DNA from 2 places in the Devosia sp. 919 genome. Region 2 is predicted to be linked to the other one. Evidence: predicted binding sites of a transcription regulator. Region 2 holds the regulator's gene; the other holds the start of a gene.
The links. The regulator LexA, encoded in region 2, represses DNA repair genes until DNA is damaged. The targets are predictions, from matches to a motif close to TGTTCNNNNTGTGTTCNG.
Positions count from the first base shown of each region.

Region 1: the regulator LexA is predicted to act here: its motif matches at 5,308-5,325, upstream of def (peptide deformylase).

Region 1 covers NZ_JABAOL010000001.1:1,002,052-1,012,859, forward strand. The annotation lists gene dapD (2,3,4,5-tetrahydropyridine-2,6-dicarboxylate N-succinyltransferase) at 1-477, shown strand, start outside; gene dapE (succinyl-diaminopimelate desuccinylase) at 562-1,713, shown strand; gene HRQ64_RS04815 (hypothetical protein) at 1,710-2,252, shown strand; gene HRQ64_RS04820 (hypothetical protein) at 2,267-2,839, shown strand; gene truA (tRNA pseudouridine(38-40) synthase TruA) at 2,836-3,573, opposite strand; gene fmt (methionyl-tRNA formyltransferase) at 3,720-4,640, opposite strand; gene def (peptide deformylase) at 4,765-5,280, opposite strand; gene HRQ64_RS04840 (GFA family protein) at 5,400-5,786, shown strand; gene HRQ64_RS04845 (metalloregulator ArsR/SmtB family transcription factor) at 5,836-6,198, shown strand; gene HRQ64_RS04850 (SRPBCC domain-containing protein) at 6,195-6,659, shown strand; gene HRQ64_RS04855 (hypothetical protein) at 6,692-6,931, opposite strand; gene rmuC (DNA recombination protein RmuC) at 7,104-8,249, shown strand; gene HRQ64_RS04865 (DUF2945 domain-containing protein) at 8,259-8,477, opposite strand; gene HRQ64_RS04870 (hypothetical protein) at 8,618-9,121, shown strand; gene recR (recombination mediator RecR) at 9,118-9,714, opposite strand; gene HRQ64_RS04880 (YbaB/EbfC family nucleoid-associated protein) at 9,820-10,143, opposite strand; gene HRQ64_RS04885 (DNA polymerase III subunit gamma/tau) at 10,140-10,808, opposite strand, start outside.
Region 2 covers NZ_JABAOL010000001.1:2,269,722-2,280,529, reverse strand. The annotation lists gene HRQ64_RS11195 (peptidylprolyl isomerase) at 1-1,675, shown strand, start outside; gene trpE (anthranilate synthase component I) at 1,697-3,205, shown strand; gene HRQ64_RS11185 (aminodeoxychorismate/anthranilate synthase component II) at 3,316-3,912, shown strand; gene trpD (anthranilate phosphoribosyltransferase) at 3,909-4,931, shown strand; gene trpC (indole-3-glycerol phosphate synthase TrpC) at 4,928-5,743, shown strand; gene moaC (cyclic pyranopterin monophosphate synthase MoaC) at 5,740-6,222, shown strand; gene glp (gephyrin-like molybdotransferase Glp) at 6,219-7,421, shown strand; gene lexA (transcriptional repressor LexA) at 7,530-8,243, shown strand; gene HRQ64_RS11155 (NUDIX domain-containing protein) at 8,285-8,650, shown strand; gene HRQ64_RS11150 (IlvD/Edd family dehydratase) at 9,336-10,808, opposite strand, start outside.

The DNA.
Region 1 (10,808 bases), 1.3 Mb from region 2:
AACGTCATCCTGATGCCGAGCTTTGTCAATTTAGGTGCCTATGTCGATGAAGGCACAATGGTCGACACCTGGGTCACGGTCGGCTCCTGCGCGCAGATCGGCAAGAACGTCCACCTCTCCGGCGGCGTCGGCATTGGCGGCGTGCTCGAGCCCCTGCAGGCGGCTCCTACCATCATCGAGGACAATTGCTTCATTGGCGCCCGTTCGGAAATCGTTGAAGGCGTTGTCGTTGGCGAAGGCTCGGTGATCTCCATGGGCGTCTTCATCGGCGCTTCCACCAAGATCGTCGATCGCGCCACCGGCGAAATCCATATCGGCAAGGTGCCACCTTATTCCGTAGTGGTTTCGGGCTCGCTCCCGGGCAAGCCCCTGCCCAATGGCCAGCCCGGCCCCAACCTTTACTGCGCCGTGATCGTCAAGACCGTGGACGCCCAAACCCGCTCCAAGACTGGCATCAACGAGCTCCTCCGCGATTAAGTCGCCAGCGCAGGCTCCTCCTTCCCCTCCCCCTCAATGGAGGAGGCAGGGTGGGGTGGGCCACGCTCTCGGAACCATCCCGATATGACCGACCCCGTTGACCTCCTTACCCGCCTGATCGCCTGCCCCTCGGTCACCCCCGAAGAGGCCGGCGCGCTCGACCTGCTCGGCGCCGAGTTGCAAAGTCTGGGCTTTTCGGTCCAGCGCCTGCGCTTTGAGGGCGACGGCTCCTGCCCGGTGGACAATCTCTTCGCGATGCGGGGGCAGGGCGGGCGCCGGCTCCTGTTCGCCGGCCACACCGATGTGGTGCCCCCTGGCGATCCAGCCCTCTGGACCAGTGACCCCTTCACCGCCCGCCACAGCGAGGGCAAGCTATATGGCCGCGGCGCCGCCGACATGAAGTCGGGCATTGCAGCCTTTGTCGCCGCGGCCGCCGCCATTCCCGCTGACGCCGGCACGATCATGCTCGCCATCACCAATGACGAGGAAGCCGACGCGGTCAACGGCACCGGCAAGCTCATGGCCTGGGCCAATGAACAGGGTCACCGTTTCGACTTCGCCCTGGTGGGCGAGCCGAGTTCCGCCGCCACCCTGGGTGACAGCATCAAAATCGGCCGGCGCGGCTCGTTCTCGGGCGTTGTCACCGTCGAGGGCACCCAGGGCCATGTCGCCTATCCGGAAAAGGCCAACAACCCGCTCCCCGTACTGTCCCGCATTGCTCTCGCCCTGAGCGAAACGCGCCTCGACACCCCGACCGAGCATTTCCCCGCCAGCAATCTCGAGCTCACCTCGATCGATGTGGGCAATCCCACCGCCAATCTGATCCCCGCCGCCGGGACGCTGCGCTTCAATATCCGCTTCAACGATGGCTGGACCCCCGACACCCTGGCACAATGGGTGCGCGAGCGCATCGCCGAGGTGGATCCCTCCGGCACCACCGTGCGGTTCGAGGTCATCGGCCGCCCCTCGCTGTCCTTCCTGTCCCCCCTCGGCGAGCATGTTGCATTGCTGTCGGACACCATCGCGGACTGCACCGGGCAGCGCCCGCAATATTCCACCGGCGGCGGCACTTCGGACGCCCGCTTCATTGCCCCCTATGGTCCGGTGGTGGAATGTGGTCTTGTGGGCCCCAGCATGCACAAGATCGACGAGCACATCGCCATCTCCGATCTCACCGGGCTGACCGAGATCTACACGCAATTCATGCGCCGCTTTTTTGCCGGTGCGGTTCCGTGAAGCTTTGGGCGGCGCTCACCCGGGCCTGGCGCGGCTGGATGCTGCTGCTGCGCGGTGACCCCGCCTGGTCGCAGCACTTCACCCTGACCAATGCAGGCCTCGCGGCCGCGCTGTCCATCTTCCTGTTTTTCGCCTTTCTGTCCGTCGCCTTCGCCTCCATGGGCGTTGGCATGCCCAGCATGATGGGCATCGCTTCGGCGCTGGTGGTGCAGGCGCTGTCCATCCTGGCGCTGCTGCTGGCCATCCAGATCACCAAGCGCGTTCTGGCCAGCCCGGCCGCGCTGCGCACTTTGCTGGTCCCCGGCATTTATGCGCTGGTGGCCTATCTTGTTGCCGGGACGGTGGTTTCCCTCATCGGCGGCCCCGCGCTGCTGCTGGTCTGGCTCGCGCTGGGCTATTTGCTTTATCGCCTCGGCCGTGTTGCGGCCGGCTGGAGCCGAGGCGTTTCGGTCGCATTTGCAGTTTTAACGATCGCGCTGCTTGTCGGCATGCCGGTGAGCCTTTACATGCTCCTGAACCCCGCCGCGTCCCCCCTATGATTGCCGAGTAACCATTGGCCCAGCCGACCACGAGTTTTCGCGATGAACTGGCCAGTGCGGCACGCGGCTGCTTTGCGCTCCTGACCGGCAACCGGCAGGCAGCAAGCTTTTTCGATTTCAGCCAGCGCGGCCTGATCGGCTCCTTTATTGCCTTCCTCCTGGCCAACGCGATCTCGGCCTTCGTGCCGCAATTGTTCGGCCTTGGGCTTGAGCCGGGCCTAGCCACCCGTGGCCTGCTGATGAATGGCGTGTTGTTCCTGCTTCAGGCGGCTCTCGCCTATGTGGTGCTGCGCCAGCTCGGGCGCACCGATGGCTTCGTGCCCTTCCTGGTCGCCGATAACTGGACCACGTTCTTTACTGCCTTCCTGTCGCTGCTCCTGCTGCTGGTGGGCGATGGCGGCGGCATTGCCTTTTTCGGCGTGATCATCGTCGTGATCATCATCGACATCAACATTGCCCGCCTGATCGTGACGCTCTCGCCCATGCAGGTGGCGATGTTCATCGTCGCCCAGCTGGTGGGCGCCAGCATCGGGCTGCTGCTGTTCTACGGCATGCTGATGCCGGCAGTGCCGCCGCCGCCCGTCTAGTAGTCGACCCCGGTCAGATACAGCCCGGCTGACGGCGCCATCGCCCCGCATTGACGCCGGTCTCGCGCATCGAGCACCTGGCGCAAGCGTTCCGGCGCCCATTTGCCCTCACCCACGAGCTTGAGTGAGCCCACCAGCGAGCGCACCTGGTGATGCAAGAAGCTCCTCGCACTCGCCACCACGACAATATGCTCGCCCTCGCGCCGCACATCGAGCCGGTCGAGCGTGCGCAGCGGCGACTTGGCCTGGCACTCAGCCGCCCGGAACGTCGTGAAATCATGCAGGCCCAGAATGCCCTGCGCCGCTTCGTGCATCGGCTCGGCTTGGAGCGGCATGGGCAAGTGCCACACATGGTTGCGCTCGATCACCGCCGGCGCCCGTCGATTGAGGATACGGTATTCGTAATGGCGCGCGGTGGCGGAAAACCGCGCTTCAAAGCTCTCGTCCACCGCTGCGGCCGATATCACCGCCACCGGATGGGGCCGCAAGTGATAATTGAGCGCCTCGCGCACCCGGAACGGGTCCCATGCGCGCGAAAGGTCAAAATGCGCCACCTGGCCCAACGCATGCACCCCCGCATCGGTGCGCCCGGCCGCTTGCGTCACCACCCGCTCGCCCGAAAAGCGCTCGATGGCGTCTTCCAGCACGCCCTGCACGCTCAGCCGGGCCGGCTGCACCTGCCAGCCCGAAAACGGGGTGCCGTCATATTCCAGAACGAGCTTGAACCGCGCCATGGCTCAGCACCGGCCCAAGGTCTGGCCTCCCCGCCCCCTTGAGGGGAGGGGCCGGGGGAGGGGGTCCATCAGTGACCCACAAGGCCACCCTCCACCCCGGCCCTCCCCCTCAAGGGGGGAGGGAGCACAAATCTCGAAGTTCGCGATCAACTGAGCATCCTCGGCAGCGCACCGGCGCCGCGCAGAAACGTCGCCGCATCCATCGCGGTCTTGCCTTCGCGCTGCACCTGGACGAGCCGCACGGCGCCAGTCCCGCAGGCAATGGTCAGCTCCGGCAATACCGTGCCGGGCGCCCCTGATCCTGCCGCGAGGGTCGAGCGCAGCGCCTTGACGCGCACCGGCTTGCCCCCGAGCTCGATCTCGAACCAGGCGCCGGGAAAGGGCGAAAGGCCGCGAATATGGTTGTGCACCTCCGCGGCCGGCCGCGACCAGTCGATCCGGGTTTCCCCCTTTTCGATTTTTTTGGCATAGGTCACGCCAGCTTCGGGCTGCGGGGTGAAATCAAGGCTGCCGCGCTCGAGCGCCGCCAGCGCCCGGCCCATCAAATCGGCGCCAACCCGCATCATCGTATCGTGCAATTCGCCCGCCGTGGTGTCGGGGCCGATGGGGATCACTTCGCCCAGGGCGACAGGCCCGGTGTCGAGCCCTTCTTCCATGCGCATCACCATGACGCCGGTTTGCGTGTCCCCGGCCATGATCGCGCGCTGCATCGGCGCCGCGCCCCGCCAGCGCGGCAACAGCGAGCCATGCAGGTTAAGGCAGCCCTCACGCGGCGCTTCCAGAATGGGCTTGGGCAGAATGAGCCCATAGGCCACCACCACCGCGAGATCGGCATCATGGAGCGCAAATACGCCCTGCTCGTCGGGGCCCCTGAGTGAGCGCGGCGTCAGCACGGGAATGCCCATCGCTTCCGCCGCCAGATGCACCGGCGACTTGCGCTCGGCCTGCCCGCGCCCGGCTGGCTTTGGGGCGCGCGTATAAACTGCCACCACCTCATGCCCGCTCGAAACGATCTCGGACAGGGTCGGCACGGCAAATTCGGGCGTGCCCATGAAAACAACGCGCATCGGCAAACTCCTGGGCACGCCTACAGCTTCGGTAGACTTTTAGATGATCGGTCTGCTGCGCTCCTGCAGTAGACCTCATGGTGAGGTGCGCAGCGCAGCCTCGAACCACGTGGTCGTGGTGCGGCTACCCCGCGGCGCGCTTGGCGGCCTTGTCGAACTTCTTGATCACCCGGTCGCGCTTGAGGCGGCTGAGATAGTCGATGTAAAGCACGCCATCGAGATGATCGATCTCGTGCTGGATGCAAACGGCCAGCTTGCCATCGGCATCCCGAACCACTTCATTGCCATCCAGATCGGTGTACTTCACCGTCACCGCGTCAGGCCGCTCCACTTCATAGTAGAGCTCGGGGATCGACAGGCAGCCTTCTTCGGTCACCTGGATCTGGTCGGAAACCTTGGTGATCTCGGGATTGATCATCACCAGCGGATCGGGCGTTTCGCCTTCGCCCGCCAGGTCCATGACCACGATGCGCTTCATCACCCCGATCTGGGGGGCGGCAAGACCAATGCCGGGCGCGTCATACATGGTATCCAGCATGTCCTTGGCCAGCGTCTTGATCTCCTCGTCCACCTCGGGGATGGCGTCGGCGACGGCACGCAGCCGCTGGTCGGGCAACACAAGAATGGGGCGGATAGCCATGTTAATTCGTCCAGGCAAAATGGGAATTGTTCCCGATATGGTATTTTCGGCGCTTCCGGTCAACTGCGCTGGAACCCCGCCAAGGCCGTTCCGTTGCCGCAACAGGGAGGAATAACGCCATGCCAACAACCTATCAGGGTGGTTGCCGCTGTGGCGCGGTGCGCTACCAAGTGACGGGCGAACCGCTCAAAGTCGGCCTTTGCCATTGCACCGACTGCCGGCGCGAAACCGGCAGCACCTTTTTGTATTATGCCGACTGGCCGGTCGATCGCTTCTCGGTCACCGGCACTTACGCCACTTTTGAGGGGCGCAGCTTTTGCCCCCAATGCGGCGCGCCGCTCTTCCACCTCGACGAAACCGGCGCTGAAATCGTGCTGGGTTCGCTCGATCAGGTCCCGGCCGCCTTCGTGCCCACCCGCGAAGGCTGGATCAAGCGCCGCGAACCCTGGCTCACACCGGTGAAGGGCGGGGGTCAGTTCGAGCAAGACCCACCGCACGCCGCCTGAGCGCCACTTACTAACGCGCAACAGGTTTAGTTTGCCAAGTGGTGAACTGATGTCTATAGTTCACCACATGGAGAACTTTGACCCAGCCCTTGACGGAGCCTTTCACGCCCTTGCCGACCCGACCCGGCGGGCGGTGCTGCGCCAGCTGCTGGCTGGCCCCAAGCCGGTCAAGCAACTGGCCGAGCCCTTCGCCATGGGTCTGCCCGCCTTTCTCAAGCATTTGCGGGTGCTTGAGGAGACCGGTTTGATCGCGACGGAAAAAACCGGCCGTATTCGCACCTGCCGCATCGAGCCCGAGCGGCTGCTGCAAGCCGAAAGCTGGCTGGCCGAGCAACGCGCATTCTGGAGCGCCGGGGCGGATCGGCTCGCGGCTTATGTCGAAAACCATCTGGCCGAGGAGCCAAATCCATGACTGTTTGCGACAACGAACTCACCATTACTCGCTTCATCAACGCAGCGCCCGCCAAGGTCTGGACCGCTTGGAGCCGGCCGGAGCATCTCGCGCGCTGGTGGATCCCGGCGCCCATCGAATGCGAGGTGGTCAAGCTCGATCTGCGCCCCGGCGGCGGCTTTGAAACCCGGATGCGCGAAGGGGAGGGGCCATTCCAACCCCATGTGGAAGCCTGCTTTCTCGAGGTTTTGCCCGAGCAGCGCCTGGTCTGGACCACGGCCCTGGCCGAAGGCTGGCGTCCCACCGAGCCATGGCTGGCGCTGACGGCGATCATCACCTTTACGCCCGAAGGGCCGGGCACCCGCTATTCCGCTCGTGTCCTCCACGCCGCCGATAGCCACAAGCACGCCGAACTGGGCTTTGATGAAGGTTGGGGCACCACCATTGATCAGTTGGCCGCTTACGCCGGGGAGCTCGACTGAATTGCGCGAACTGGTCGGCAGCGCCCACGCCGCTATTTCAGGGGCCGGATGGCAAAGCTCAGCGCCAGTTGCAGGATCGGCTCACCTTCTTCATTGCGCACCCACATGGTGATGTTCTTTTGCGGGTAGGCCCCGGGAATATGGTCCTTGGCCAGTTCCGCCAGGGCGCTTGAGGCTTCGTCGCGCGCGGCGTGGTCACTAGCCAGGTCAGAGCCGATCTCGTCCCTGAACAAGACGTCACCATCATCGGTATCAAAGAAATATAGTGGCATGGCTCTCTCCTGGCTCCACCCGCAACGCGCCGGGGGGGTGGGAGTAGGCATTCCCTAAACCTGTGTTGTTGCCCCGTAAAATCCGGGTCACTCCCCCCGCAACTGGTCGCCAGTTGGCGCCGCGCCGCACAAGAACATAGGAGGAACGCCCGAATCGTCCTAAACCAGCAGCATGGACAGCCCGCTTCTTGTTTTCGGCCAATTCGCAGTCACTCCGCTCCAGGCGCTCGCGGCGGGTGGCGGGCTCATCGTCCTGCTGCTGCTGGTGCTCGTGCTGGCGGCGCTGCGCACCGGGCAAGCGCGAGCGGCGGAAACTGCGGCGGTGCTGGCGCGCTCGGAAGCCATGGAGCGCCATCTCGCCGGGCTTATGCAGGTGCAGTCGGAGATGACGGGCCGCATGCAAACCATGTCCGAGATCTTTGGCTCGCGCACCTCCGATCTGGCGCGTCTGGTCAACGAGCGGCTCGATTCCACCTCTCAACGCGTCGGCCAGGCCCTGCAGGAAACCCGCGCCAAGACCGATGAGGGCTTGTCAAAGCTCCATGAGCGCCTCGCGGTCATCGATCGCGCCCAATCCACCATGACCTCGCTCTCGAGCGAGATCGTGTCGCTGCAATCCATTCTGGCCAACAAGCAAACCCGCGGCGCTTTCGGGCAGGGGCGCATGGAAGCGATCATTGCCGATGGGCTGGCGCCCAACAGCTATTCCTTCCAGACTACGCTTTCCAACAACAGCCGCCCCGATTGCCTCGTGCTCATGCCCAATGGCGCACCGAGCCTCGTGATCGATGCCAAGTTTCCGCTCGAAAGCTGGCAGCGCCTCGGCATGGCTGACTCACCCGAAACCTTGCGCGCCGCGCAAACCCAGTTTCGCGGTGATATCGGCGTGCATGTGAAGGCAATTGCGGAGAAATACCTCATCGCGGGGGAAACCCAGGACACCGCCTTCATGTTCGTGCCCTCCGAATCCATCTTTGCCGATATTCACGAGCATTTCCCCGATGTGGTGCAAAAGGCGGCGCGCGCCCGCGTCGTCATCGTCTCGCCCGCGCTCCTGATGCTCTCGGTGCAGGTGATCCAGGCCCTCTTGCGCGATGTGCGCATGCGCGAACAGGCCCATTTGATCCAGGGCGAGGTGCGCGAATTGCTGGCCGATCTCGGGCGCCTCGACGAGCGGGTCAATAAGCTGCAGACCCATTTCAACCAGGCCAGCCGGGATATCGGCGATATCCTCACCTCCACCGGCAAGATCAACAAGCGCGGCGAGCGCATCGACGCCATGGATTTCGAGGAACAACCCCGGCTGGCCGGCGAGTAAGCCCGCGGCTTACTTCGGTTCCAGCTCGCTGGCGCTTTTGAGCACCTCGTCGCCATCCTCCTGCCGGATCAAAAAGGCCGGTTCCTCCTGGCTGGCATTGCGCGTCACCTCGGCGCCTTTGATGGTGCGGGTGACCTTATCGGTGAACCGCTCCACGATCGTGCCTTGTGCCGTGCTGCCGGCCCAGTTCCACGTCACTTTCGTGCCCTTGTGCAATGCCTTGCTCATCAACCGCTCCTTGCGTTGATCCAGCAACGAGCCGGCCGGCGCCCCGTTGCAGTCCCCCCAAGCAGTTGATCGGTGCAGTGAACCCGCGCTCGCTCCGGCGCGTTGTGTGCTTCGAACACTCTCGCTCAAGGAAGCAAGCCATGCCCACAAACCATCCCGGCTCTATCCTGCCGCAGGACACCGCACCGGCCGATGCCGTCGACGAAGTCATTGTCGGCCAACCGATCAGCCAGGATGAGGTGGACGACCTGCTTTATGGCGAGGACCGCCCGGCGGGCGAACGCGTTGATCGCCTGCGCGAACTGGCCGACCAGATCCGCGCCCGCCAGGCCGGCGATCTTGCCACCAATCCCGATACCGATCCGCTGCTCGACGAAATCGATCGCGCCATTGCCGAACTCTCGGGCTCGCTGGCCGATGCCGACGACGAATTCGACTATGGCAATGCCACGGGCGTTCTGGCGCAGGATCCCGAGGACCACCTCGATGCCCTCTCGCCCGATGATGTGGATGGCCGCGCCGCCATCACCGGGGAAGCGGCCGACAGCGCTCCCTTCGATGATGACGAAGACGAGCCCGAGCCGCTCGATGAAACCGAATGGGAAGAAGGCGACGGCTTTGATCCCGACAAGGGCGTCCGCTAAACCAGCGTGCGCGCCTTGAGCGCCTGGCTCAACGTGCCTTCATCGAGATAATCGAGCTCCCCGCCCACGGGCACCCCGTGGGCGAGGCGCGTCACCTTGGTGGTGCCATGCCCCAGCCGGTCGGTGATGTAATGGGCGGTGGTCTGCCCCTCGACCGTCGCATTGATCGCGAGCACGATCTCGCTGAACTCGGGTGCCCGCGCCAGCAGGGCCTCGATCGAAAGATCATCGGGCCCGACGCCATCGAGCGGCGACAACACGCCCCCGAGCACATGGTACTTCACCGCGCCGACGCCGGCGCGCTCGAGCGCCCAAAGGTCGGCCACGTCTTCCACCACCAGCAGCATGCCGCTTTCGCCCCGCCGCGGATCGGCGCAGATGGCGCAGGGGCTTTGCGTATCGACATTGCCGCACACTTCGCAGGTGCGCACCGCCACGACGGCCCGGTCAAGCGCCGCCGAGAGCGGGATCATCAGCTGATCCTTTTTCTTGATCAGCTGCAGCACCGCCCGTCGCGCCGAACGCGGCCCCAGGCCCGGCAAGCGCGCCATCAGCTGGATCAGCTGTTCAATCTCGGGTCCGCCGCTCGCCATCAACATCATTCCTGCCCCGACGCCCGGTGGGCGAAGAGGTGGCGCCACGCGCCGCAACGGGATCGGCGCGGGAATGCCCCGCGCCTTCACATCAGTCCAACAAACCTAGAACGGCAGCTTCATGCCCGGAGGCAGCGGCAGGCCGGAGGTGACTTCGGCCATCTTGCGCTGCATTTCGGCTTCCGCCTTGCTCTTGGCATCGTTGTGCGCGGCCACGATCAAATCCTCAAGAACCTCGACATCGTCGTCCTTGAACAAGCTCGGATCGATGGTGACGCCGCGCATCTCGCCCTTGCCATTGAGCGAGACGGTGACCATGCCCGCGCCCGCCTGGCCTTCCACCACGAGGTCGCCGAGCTCGGCCTGCATGGCCTCCATCTTGCTCTTCATCTCGGTGGCGGCCTTCATCATGCCCATGATGTCTTTCATTCCTCGTCCTCTTCTGCTGGCGGGGGGGCCGCATCGGCCTCGGGCGCGACGGCATCGTCACGCAATTTCACATTCACGACCTTCGCACCCGGAAAGGTCTCAAGTATGGCCTGCACCAGCGGATCTTCATGCGCCGCCGCATGCGCCGCCTTTTGCCGCTCCTGCTGCTCCTGCCGGAACGTGAGGCCTTCGGGCGGCTTGCTCGATACGGTCACCAGCCACCGCGAACCCGTCCATTGCTGCAGCCGCGCCGACAACATGGCGATGACACCGGGATCGGCGCCTTCGGCCAGCGCCACCTCGATCTGTCCTTCGCTGAACGACACGGGCCGCATCTGCGATTCCAGCGCCAGCTTGAGCAGCACGTCCCGCTTGGCGCCCGCCAGCGCAATCAGTTCGCGATAACTGCCCACCTTGGCCATGGCCGGGGGCGGCGGGGGAGCGGGCTGCACGGTTTCGGGCGGCTGCGTCGCCACCAGCACCGGCTGCGCCAAAGCTTGGGGCGCATCCTCAGGGGAGGGCAGGGGCCGAGACACGGCCGGCTCGTTCTGGAAGGCTGGCGGCGCCTCAACGCGCATCGCCTGCCCGCCACCACCACCGCTCGGAGCACGCCCATAGGCGCCGCCCGGCGACAGCGCCGGCGCGGGGGCAGGCTGGTTGGCCAG
Region 2 (10,808 bases):
CCAGCAGATCGGCTCCATGCCCACACTCGAACAAGCCGAGAGCTTCGGCGTTCCGAGCCTGGTGCTGCAGTCCCTTGCGCAAGAGGCGGCCCTTGATGGTCTTGCCCACCGCATGGGGCTTGGTGTTTCCGAGCAGAAGCTGAGCGAATTCTTGCGGGAAGACCCCAATTTCAGCGGCACGCTGGGCACCTTCGATCCCGCGGTCTTCCAGCAGGTGCTGCAGCAAAATGGCATGTCGGAGTCCGAGTATTTCGAGGACCAGGCCGATTCTGCGCGCCGCCAGCAGCTGGCGCTGTCGCTATTCGGCGACACCAGCCTGCCCCCGACCGCCGCCCAGATGCTCAACCGCTACATTGCCGATCAGCGCACCGTCGATTTCTTCGTGATCAGCGACACCAATGTTCCAATGCCCCCGGTGCCAACCGAGGAAGAATTGGCCGCCTATCTCGCCGAACACCAGGCCGAGTACCGCACCGTTGAAACGCGCCAGGTGCAGCTCCTTGCGCTGTCGCCTGCCTCGCTCGCCGCAACCAAGACGATTTCAGACGAGGCGGTTGCCGCTGAATATGAGCGCACCAAGGATAGCCTGACCACGATCGAGCGCCGCAACATTCAGCAGGCCGTTCTGGCTTCGCCCGAACAAGCCGCGCTGTTTGAAGCGGGTGCCGCCTCGGGCCGCCCCTTTGCCGATGTGGTGGCGGAAGCCGGCCTCACCGTCACCGATCTTGGCACTCGAGGGCAGGCCGAAATCACTGACGCCACGCTGGCCGAAGCCGCCTTTAGCCTGCCGGCCGGCGGTTACCGAGTGATCAGTGGCGTGGCGGGCCCGCGTGTCGTGCATGTGCAGACCATCGAAGCGGGCGGTCAGACCAGCCTGGAAGAAGCACGTGAACAGATTCGCGAGAATCTCGCCCTGGCCGAAGCACGCAAGGAAATCGCCGAAGTGCTCGACCAGGTCGAGGAACTGCGCGCCGCCTTCCGGCCGCTCAGCGAAATCGCCGAGCGCTTTGGTCTTGAGCTCTATGAGGTAGGCGTTACCCAAAGCGGGGCAGAACTCGCCGTTATCGCGAGCTTGCCCGAAAGCGAGCGTCCGCGCGTGGTCCAGTCGATCTTTGCCGCCCAGGAAGGCAATCTCACGCCGGCCATCTCGCTGGGCGCCAACAACAATATATGGTTCGACCTGGAAGCCATCGAGCCAGCGCGCGACCAGACCCTTGATGAAGTGCGCGATGCGGTCGTCGCCGCGATCACCGCCGAGCGGATCAACGCGGCGATCGCCACCGAAGCCCAGGCTGCGGTTGATCGCCTCAAGGCCGGCGAGCCCCTGGCCGATGTTGCCGCTTCGCTCTCCGTGTTCCCGCAGTTGAGCCCGCCCTTTAACCGCGGTGGCGCCGAGGGCACGTCCGTGGATGGCCTCGTTGCGGCGGCCGCCTTTGACGGCGGCCCCGATCATCATGGCATGGCCATCAATCAGGCTGGTGAGACCGTGGTGTTCCAGGTGGTTGAAGCAGTTCCTGCCGAAGGCCCGCTCAATCCGCAAACCAGCGCCAGCCTCGAGAACGAAGTGCGCGTCGGCTTGTTCGGTGATTTCGTCTCCGCCGTGCGAGATGAAGCGGGGCTGCGGGTCAATGAGCAGGCGCTCCAGCAGGCGCTGACCCTCTCCACGGCGCAGTAAGCTCTTTCGGGAAACACGATAGTGGCCAGCGACTTCACCCAGCAGTTTGCAGATCGCTATGACGGGGGTGAGTCCCAGATCGTCTGGCGCCGCATCGTGGCCGATCTCGAAACGCCGATCGGCACCTATCTCAAGCTGGCGCAGGATCGCCGCAATACGTTCCTGCTGGAATCGGTGCAGGATGGTTCGACCCGGGGTCGTTATTCCATCATCGGCCTGCTGCCCGATGTGATCCTCAAGGTTGAACAAGGCACCGCCTCGATCAACCGGCAGGCCCAGCTTGACGCCACAGCCTTCGAGCCCCTGCCCGACCAGCCGCTCGACGCCCTGCGGCACCTCGTGGCCGACTCCCAGATCTCGGTGCCCGAAGGCCTGCCACCCCAGTCGGCCGGCATCTATGGCTTTCTGGGCTATGAGATGGTCCGCTATATGGAAGTGCTGCCCGACAGCAACCCGGACGAACTGCAACTGCCCGAAGCCATGCTGATGCGCCCTTCTCTGTTGGCCGTGTTCGACACGGTCAAGGACGAGCTCTATCTCACCGCGCCCGTTTACGTCCGCCAGGGGGTGACGGCCCGCCAGGCGCATGAAGCCGCGACGGCCCGTATCGATGACGCCATCGCCCGCCTGGGGCGCGCCCTGCCAACGACCCCGGCCGTACCCGACCTGCAGCACATCGCCGTCCAGAGCAACACCACGCGCGACGAGTATTTCGCCATGGTCGCCCGGGCGCAGGACTACATCGCCGCGGGCGACATCTTCCAGGTCGTGCTCAGCCAGCGCTTCGAGGCCGAGTTCACCCTGCCCCCGACCGCCTTGTATCGGGCGCTGCGTCGCACCAATCCCAGCCCCTATATGTATTTCCTCGATTTCGGGGATTTCGCCGTGGCGGGCTCGAGCCCCGAGATCCTGGTGCGCGTCCGCGAAGGCGAGGTCACCATCCGGCCCATCGCCGGCACCCGCAAGCGCGGTTCGACCCCCACCCGCGACCAGGAACTGGCGGCCGAACTACTGGCCGACCCCAAGGAGCGCTCCGAGCATCTGATGCTGCTCGACCTCGGGCGCAACGATGTGGGCCGTGTCGCCAAGACCGGGACTGTGCGCGTCACCGACAAGTTCTTTCTGGAATACTACAGCCACGTCATGCACATCGTCTCCAATGTGGTTGGCGTGCTCGATCCGCAATACGACTTTGTCGATGCGCTCGCCGCCGGCTTTCCGGCCGGGACGGTCTCAGGTGCCCCAAAGGTGCGCGCCATGGAGATCATCGACGAGCTCGAAAAGTCGCGCCGCGGCATCTATGGCGGCTGCGTCGGCTATTTCGGAGCCGATGGCACCATGGACACCTGCATTGTCTTGCGCACCGCCGTGCACAAGGACGGCAAGCTTTATGTGCAGTCCGGCGCCGGCATTGTGGCCGATAGCCAGCCCGCGCTCGAGCAGATGGAATGCGAAAACAAGGCACGCGCCCTTTTCAGCGCTGCCGAGGAAGCGCTACGCTATGCCGGCGAGGCGAGGATCGGGCAATGAGCGGCAGCAAGACCAGCGTGGACCTCACGATGAGGTCGAACAATTATCGATGGCGGGGCTGGTTCTGATCTCTGAACCCTCATTCCCTATAGCTGCGCTGGAGCAGACCCATGACCCGCACGCTCGTTATCGATAACTACGACAGCTTCACCTACAACCTCGTCCACTATCTGGGCGAACTTGGCGCCGAACTCACCGTGGTGCGCAACGACAAGATCACCCCCGACGAGATCGAAACCATGGCCCCCCAGGCTATCGTCCTGTCTCCCGGGCCCTGCACCCCCAACGAAGCCGGCGTGTGCCTGGCGGTAATCGACCGCTTCAAGGCGCAGATCCCCATCCTGGGCGTATGCCTTGGTCATCAGGCCATCGGGCAGGCCATGGGCGGCGACGTCGTGCGTGCGCCCGAACTGGTGCATGGCAAGACCAGCGCCATCAACCACACCGGCGAAGGCCTCTTCCGCGGTCTCAACTCGCGCTTTGAAGCCACGCGCTACCACTCGCTGGTGGTTGAACCGACCACCCTGCCCGCTACCCTCAAGGTCACCGCCACCACCGATGATGGTCTGATCATGGGCATGCAGCACGAAAGCCTGCCGGTACACGGCGTGCAGTTTCACCCGGAAAGCATCGCCTCCGAGAACGGGCACGCGCTGTTGCAGAACTTCCTCAACCTCGCTCGCGACTTCAACGGAAAGACCGCCTGATGGACATCAAGCAGGCACTGGCCAAGATTGCTGATCGCCGCAATCTCACTGGCGAGGAAATGCGCTCGGTGATGCGCACCATCATGGCCGGCGAAGCCACGCCCTCTCAACTCGGCGCTTTCCTCATGGGCATGCGCCTCAAGGGCGAGTCGGTGGGTGAGATCGCCGCCGCCGTGTCGATCCTGCGCGAGCAGATGGTGACGGTCGACGCCCCCGAACACGCCATCGACATTGTCGGCACCGGCGGTGATGGTGTTGGCACGCTCAACATCTCGACAGCCAGCGCCATCGTTGTTGCCGCCGCCGGCGTTCCCGTCGCCAAGCACGGCAACCGCGCATTGTCTTCCAAATCGGGCTCCTCCCAGGCCCTTGAAGCCCTTGGGGTCAAGCTCGACCTCACCCCCGCCGAAATTTCGCGCTGCATCAACGAGGCCGGGATCGGCTTCATGTTCGCGCCGGCCCATCATCCAGCCATGCGCCATGTCGGCCCTTCGCGCGCCGAAATGGGCGTGCGCACCATGTTCAACCTGCTCGGGCCCCAATCCAATCCTGCCGGGGTGCGCCGCTATATGCTCGGCGTTTATTCCCCCGAATGGGTGGAGCCGGTCGCTGCAGCGCTCCTTGCCAACCGCGCCATCAAGGCCTGGGTGGTCCATGGCAGCGACGGGCTCGATGAGATCACCGTCACCGGGCCCTCCTATGTCGCCGAGATCGCGAACGGCAATCTGCGCAGCTTCGAGATTACCCCCGAAGACGCCGGCCTGTCGCGCCATGATCCCAATGACCTCCTGGGTGGCGAGCCCGAATATAATGCCCTCGCCATCCACGCGCTCTTTGACGGCGCGCCCGGCGCCTATCGCGACATCGTTCTCCTCAATGCCGCCGCCTCGCTGATCGTGGCCGATGTGGTGAGTGACCTGCGCAGCGGCGCCGCCATGGCCGCCGAAATGATCGACAGCGGCAAGGCCCGGGAAACCCTCGAGCGCCTTGTCGCCATCTCCAATGGAACACCCCCATGAGCGATATTCTCAAGCAGATCGAAGCCTATAAGCGCGAGGAAATCGCCGCGGCCAAGGCCCTGCGCCCTTGGGACGAAGTGGTTGCTGCCGCCCATGACCAGCCCCCGCCACGCGGCTTTCTCGCCGCCATCAAGGCCAAGCGCGCCCGCGGCGAATACGCCTTGATCGCCGAGGTCAAGAAAGCCAGCCCCTCCAAGGGCCTGATCAGGCCCGATTTCAACCCGGCAGAGATCGCCCGCGCCTATGAAGGGGCCGGCGCGACGTGCCTTTCGGTCCTCACCGATCAGCCCTCGTTCCAGGGCTCGCCGGCGTTCTTGCGCGAGGCGCGCGACGCCACCGCCTTGCCGGTCCTGCGCAAGGATTTCCTCTTCGAAACCTACCAGGTCGCCGAAGCGCGCGCTTGGGGCGCCGATTGCATCCTCATTATCCTCGCCGCTGTCGGTGACGACGTCGCGCGCTACCTGCTCGATTCCGCCCGCGAATGGGGCATGGATGCCCTGGTCGAGGTGCATGACCAGCTCGAGCTCGACCGGGCGCTGGCGCTCGATGCCGAGTTCATTGGCATCAACAACCGCAATCTGCGCACCTTCGAAACCCGGCTCGATACCTCGGTCAACCTCGCGGGCGGCGTTCCAGCCGGCAAGGTGCTGGTCAGCGAAAGCGGCATCAACGGCCATGAACACCTGCAGCATCTCGACCGCACAGCCGGCATCGGCACCTTCCTTGTCGGCGAATCGCTGATGCGCCAGGCCGATGTGGTCGCCGCCACCCGCGCCCTCCTGCAGGGTGTGCGCCAGGCCGCCCATCCATGAGCGAGCCGCAGCTGACCCATCTCAACGAGCGCGGGGAGGCCCGGATCGTTGATATCGGCGACAAGGCAGTCACCCGCCGCCGCGCCCTCGCCCAGGCGGTGATCAGCGGTCGGCCCGAAACCATTGCCGCCATCATGGGTGGCGCCCTCAAGAAGGGCGACGCCCTGGCCGTCGCGCGCGTCGCGGGCATCATGGCAGCCAAAAAGACCGCCGAGCTCATCCCTCTTTGCCACCCCATCCCGCTCACCAAGGTCAGCGTCGAGCTGGAGGCGCGCGAGCCCGGCGCCATCACCATTCTTGCGACTGCCGAAACCACCGGCCAGACCGGGGTGGAAATGGAAGCCCTCGTGGCGGCTTCCACCGCCGCCCTTACGCTTTACGACATGGCCAAGGGCATCGACCGCGAGATGGTTATCTCCGCGATCTGTCTGCTCGAAAAATCGGGCGGCAAGTCCGGCGATTTCCAGCGCGCGCCATGAGCCTGCTCCCGGTTGAAGACGCCCTCGCGGCCATTTTCGCCCGCGTGCCCCCCGCCCGCACCGAGTCGGTGCCGCTGGAAGCTGCCGCCGGCCGGGTGTTGACCGAGCCCCTGCTCGCCCGTCATGACCAGCCGCCTTTCCCCGCCAGCGCCATGGATGGCTATGCCGTGCGCGCCGCCGATATCGTGCCAGGCGCGAGCCTTGAAGTCGTGGGCACCGCACAGGCCGGCGCCGGCTTTGGCGCGGATATCGCCCCGGGCACCTGCGTGCGCATCTTCACCGGCGCGCCCGTGCCCCCCGGCGCGGATGCCGTGATCATGCAGGAGGAAGCGACCCGCACCGGCGATCGCGTCAGCTTTGCCGCCCAGCCTCCCGTGGGGCGCAGCATTCGCCCGCTTGGCCACGACTTCCGGCAGGGACAGGAGCTGATTCCGAGAGGCTCTCGCCTCACCCCCATGCAACTGGCCGTCGCAGCCGCCGCCAATTGCCCGACGCTGCCCGTTGCCGTGCAGCCGCGCATCGCGCTCCTTGCCACCGGGGACGAACTGGTGCTGCCCGGCACCGCTCTCGGACCGGGCCAGATCGTTGCCTCCAACAGCTTCGGCTTGCGGCCGCTCCTTGCGCCTTACGCCGCAGAGATCCGCGACTACGGGATCGCTCCCGACAACCGGGCGGCGCTTGCCGAGCGCCTTGCCGGCATCTTTGCCGAAGCGCCCGACTTCGTCATCACCACGGGCGGCGCGAGTGTTGGCGACCATGATATCGTGCAGGAAATCCTGCTGAGTCTCGGCGTGCAGCTTGATTTCTGGCGCATCAATATGCGCCCGGGCAAGCCACTGATGTTCGGCACTCTGGGCAAAACCCTGGTGTTTGGCCTGCCTGGCAATCCGGTTTCGGCCATGGTGACCGCCGCCGTCTTCATCAAGCCGGCGCTGCGGCGCTGGCTCGGCGTCGCCGAACCCGCCCCCTGGCACCTGCCGCTCCTTGCGCCCACGCCGCCCAATACCGCCCGGCGCCACTTCATGCGTGCCCAAAGCGTGCATTCAAGCCGAGGTGCGGGCGTGCTCCCCATCAGCGAAACCGATAGCGGTCATACCTCCTCGCTGGCCCGCGCCGATATGCTGCTGGTGCAGCCTGAATACGATCCCGGCCAGCCGGCTGGCGCTCTCGTTCCAGCCATTCCGCTGGACGGGTTCTAGGCAGAGCCAAAGAATTTTCGCCTCCACCCATGAGCGTTATTGCAGAACATAACTGGAACACCTATGCTCGTTCAGTCTTTGTTCCGATTCTGCGATTGAAGGGCTCCGATGCTGACGCGAAAGCAACATGAACTGCTGATGTTCATCCATGAGCGGATGAAGGAAAGCGGCATTCCCCCTTCGTTTGACGAAATGAAGGACGCGTTGGATCTGGCCTCCAAGTCGGGCATTCACCGCCTGATCACGGCGCTTGAGGAGCGCGGCTTCATCCGCCGCCTCCCCAATCGCGCGCGGGCGCTGGAAGTGCTCAAACTCCCCGATTCGATGAACCCCGCGCTCGGCGGCCGCAAGGCCCGCTTCGAGCCCAGCGTCATCGAAGGCAATCTGGGCCGTGTTGCCGCTCCGCCGCCGCGCTCGGGCTGGAGCGATGATTATGTGCGCCCCGTGGCCGTGCCGGTCATGGGTCGGATCGCCGCCGGTACGCCCATCGAGGCCATCCAGAGCCACTCCCACACCATCTCGGTGCCACCCGAAATGCTTGGCCCGGGCGAGCACTATGCGCTGGAAGTGCGCGGCGATTCGATGATCGATGCGGGCATTTTCGATGGCGACACCGTGCTGATCCGTCGCCAGGATGTTGCCGGGACCGGCGAGATCATCGTTGCCCTGGTGGATGACGAGGAAGCCACCCTCAAGCGGCTGCGTCGCAAGGGCAACACCATCGCGCTTGAAGCGGCCAATCCCGCCTACGAAACCCGCATCTTCCCGCCCGACCGCGTCAAGGTTCAGGGCCGCCTGGTGGGCCTGCTGCGTAAATATTGACGCCCAGGGTCGAAAAACTCTGTCCTGTCCTGCTGCGAGTGGTGGCGCAAGAACGCCAGTGCTTGGCGTTCAGGCATCCTTTGGCTGGCTTTCAGCTGGTGAAAGGAACACGGGAAGGCCCCGAGCCGATTGAAATCGGTGCCCTGCGTGAACTCGCAGAGGAGTCTGGCCTGCAGGCAGAAGTTTCGCGCACCCTGCCTTCCAGTAGTGCCATTGCAGATAAACAGCTTTGGCACTTTGTTGTGGTGATCGCCTTGGCTCCCCTGGCCGAACACTGGCGCCACTTCACCCATGATGATGGCGGTCATTGGTTCGAGTTCTTCTGGTGGCCACTCGAGCGCCAACCGGGCCCCGAATGGCACCCCATGTTCCAGCGGGCCCTCGCCCACATCGCTCGCCACGCCTAAAGCCGGAATCGGCCAAGAAACAATCTCTTCGACGGAACTCGATTGCCGCCCTAGGGTCCTCATCAGCCGCACCAGACCAGCGCCTGTGTGCCCCCTCCTTCACCCTCCCCCTTGAGGGGAGGACCGGGGTGGGGGTTTAGTCCCCTCCTCCGCGAGTGACGTTAGACCCAGCTGGCCACCTCCAGCGCGCAATCCGCTCAAGCCCCATACCCCCCGACAATAACTTATCCCCGCCCGCGCCGATCACCCGCATAGTCTCCTCATCCGCGCACCCAAGCGAGATCATGACGAGTGGTTGGTGCGCGGAGGCTGGGGGATCGTGGGTCGCCGCGATCCGGCCGGTGTCCGCAAGAGCCGTGGACCTCTATCGTCCGGTGGTCTTGGGTGAAGAATCGCGATGGCAGCTGCACTGGCCATCGGAACCCTGATGTGGCGCAGGCAGCGGTGCCCGCCAGGGTTTAGTTCGACATCCGCGGAATCTGGCATGCGCCGCAGGAGGGCGCGGGCGTCGGCACCCAGTCGCTGTTGGCGGGGCGGAGCTTCCGTTTTGCGCAACGTTTTTTGAGGCAATGCCTCGCCAACGCCGCTCCCAACCGGAGGCCTCGCGCCGACCGGAGTTTCGCCGTGCCTTGGAAACAGAAATCCCCGCCGAAGCGGGGATTTCGAAGTCGTTGGGCCTTATGCCCTAGTGGTTGTCGCGCGGCACGCCATAGGTCTGGGCAATGCGCTGGTAAGCCACTGCTGGCTTGAGTACGGCGCCATTGCCGAGCTGGTCGACCAGCCCGCGCTGGATCTCCTGCCAGGGCGTCTGGTGCGCGGGGTACTTGTAGCCGCCCGCTTCCGCCAGTTCCTGCCGGCGCGTCGCGATCTCGGCGTCCGAAATCAGGATATCGGCGGTGCCATTGTTGAGGTCGATCCGCACCCGGTCACCCGTGCGCAGGATGGCAAGGTTGCCGCCCGCTGCCGCTTCGGGCGAGGCGTTGAGGATCGAGGGCGAGCCCGACGTGCCGGATTGGCGCCCGTCGCCAATACAGGCCAGCGCGTGGATACCCTTCTTGATGAGGTAGGCAGGGGGCCGCATATTGACGACTTCGGCCGCCCCCGGGTAGCCGATCGGGCCCGCGCCGCGCATGAACAGCAGCGTGTGCTCGTCGATATCGAGCGAGGGATCATCGATCCGGTGATGATAGTCCTCCGGACCATCGAACACCACGGCCTTGCCCTCGAACATGCCGGGATGCTCGGGATTGGCAAGGTAGCGCTCGCGGAACTCGGGCGAGATCACGCTGGTCTTCATGATCGCGTTATCGAAGAGATTGCCGCGCAGCACCAGGAACCCGGCTTCTTCCTTGAGCGGCTGCTCGAAGGGGCGGATCACCTTCTCGTCCTGGATGGGGGTGTTGCGGCAGTTCTCGCCGATGGTCTTGCCGTTGACGGTGGGTGCATTCTCACGGATCAGCCCCTGCTTCATCAGCTCGTTGACCACCGCCGGCACGCCGCCCGCATGGTAGTAATCCTCGCCGAGATATTCGCCGGCCGGCTGCAGGTTCACCAGCAGCGGCACCTTGTGCCCATAGGTCTGGAAGTCCTGCAGGTCGAGCTCGACACCGATATGCTTGGCGATCGCCTGGATGTGGATCGGGGCGTTGGTCGACCCGCCAATCGCGGAATTGACCACGATGGTGTTGATGAAATTGTCCTTGGTCATGATGTCGGAGGGCTTGAGGTCCTCATGCACCATGTCGACGATGCGCTTGCCCGTGCGATAGGCCATTTCCTGGCGATCGCGATAAGGCGCGGGAATTGCCGCCGAACCCGGCAGCTGCATGCCCAGCGACTCAGCCAGCGAGTTCATCGTGGTTGCCGTGCCCATCGTGTTGCAGAAGCCGGTGGACGGCGCCGAAGACGCCACCAGCTCGATGAACTGCGCATAATCGATCTCGCCGGCCGCCATCATCTGGCGCGCCTTCCACACAATGGTGCCCGAGCCGGTGCGCTCGCCCTTGTGCCAGCCATTGAGCATCGGCCCGACCGAGAGCGCAATCGCCGGGATGTTGACCGTGGCCGCACCCATCAGCATGGCCGGGGTGGTCTTGTCGCAGCCAATGGTCAGCACCACGCCATCGAGCGGATAGCCATAAAGCACTTCCACGAGCCC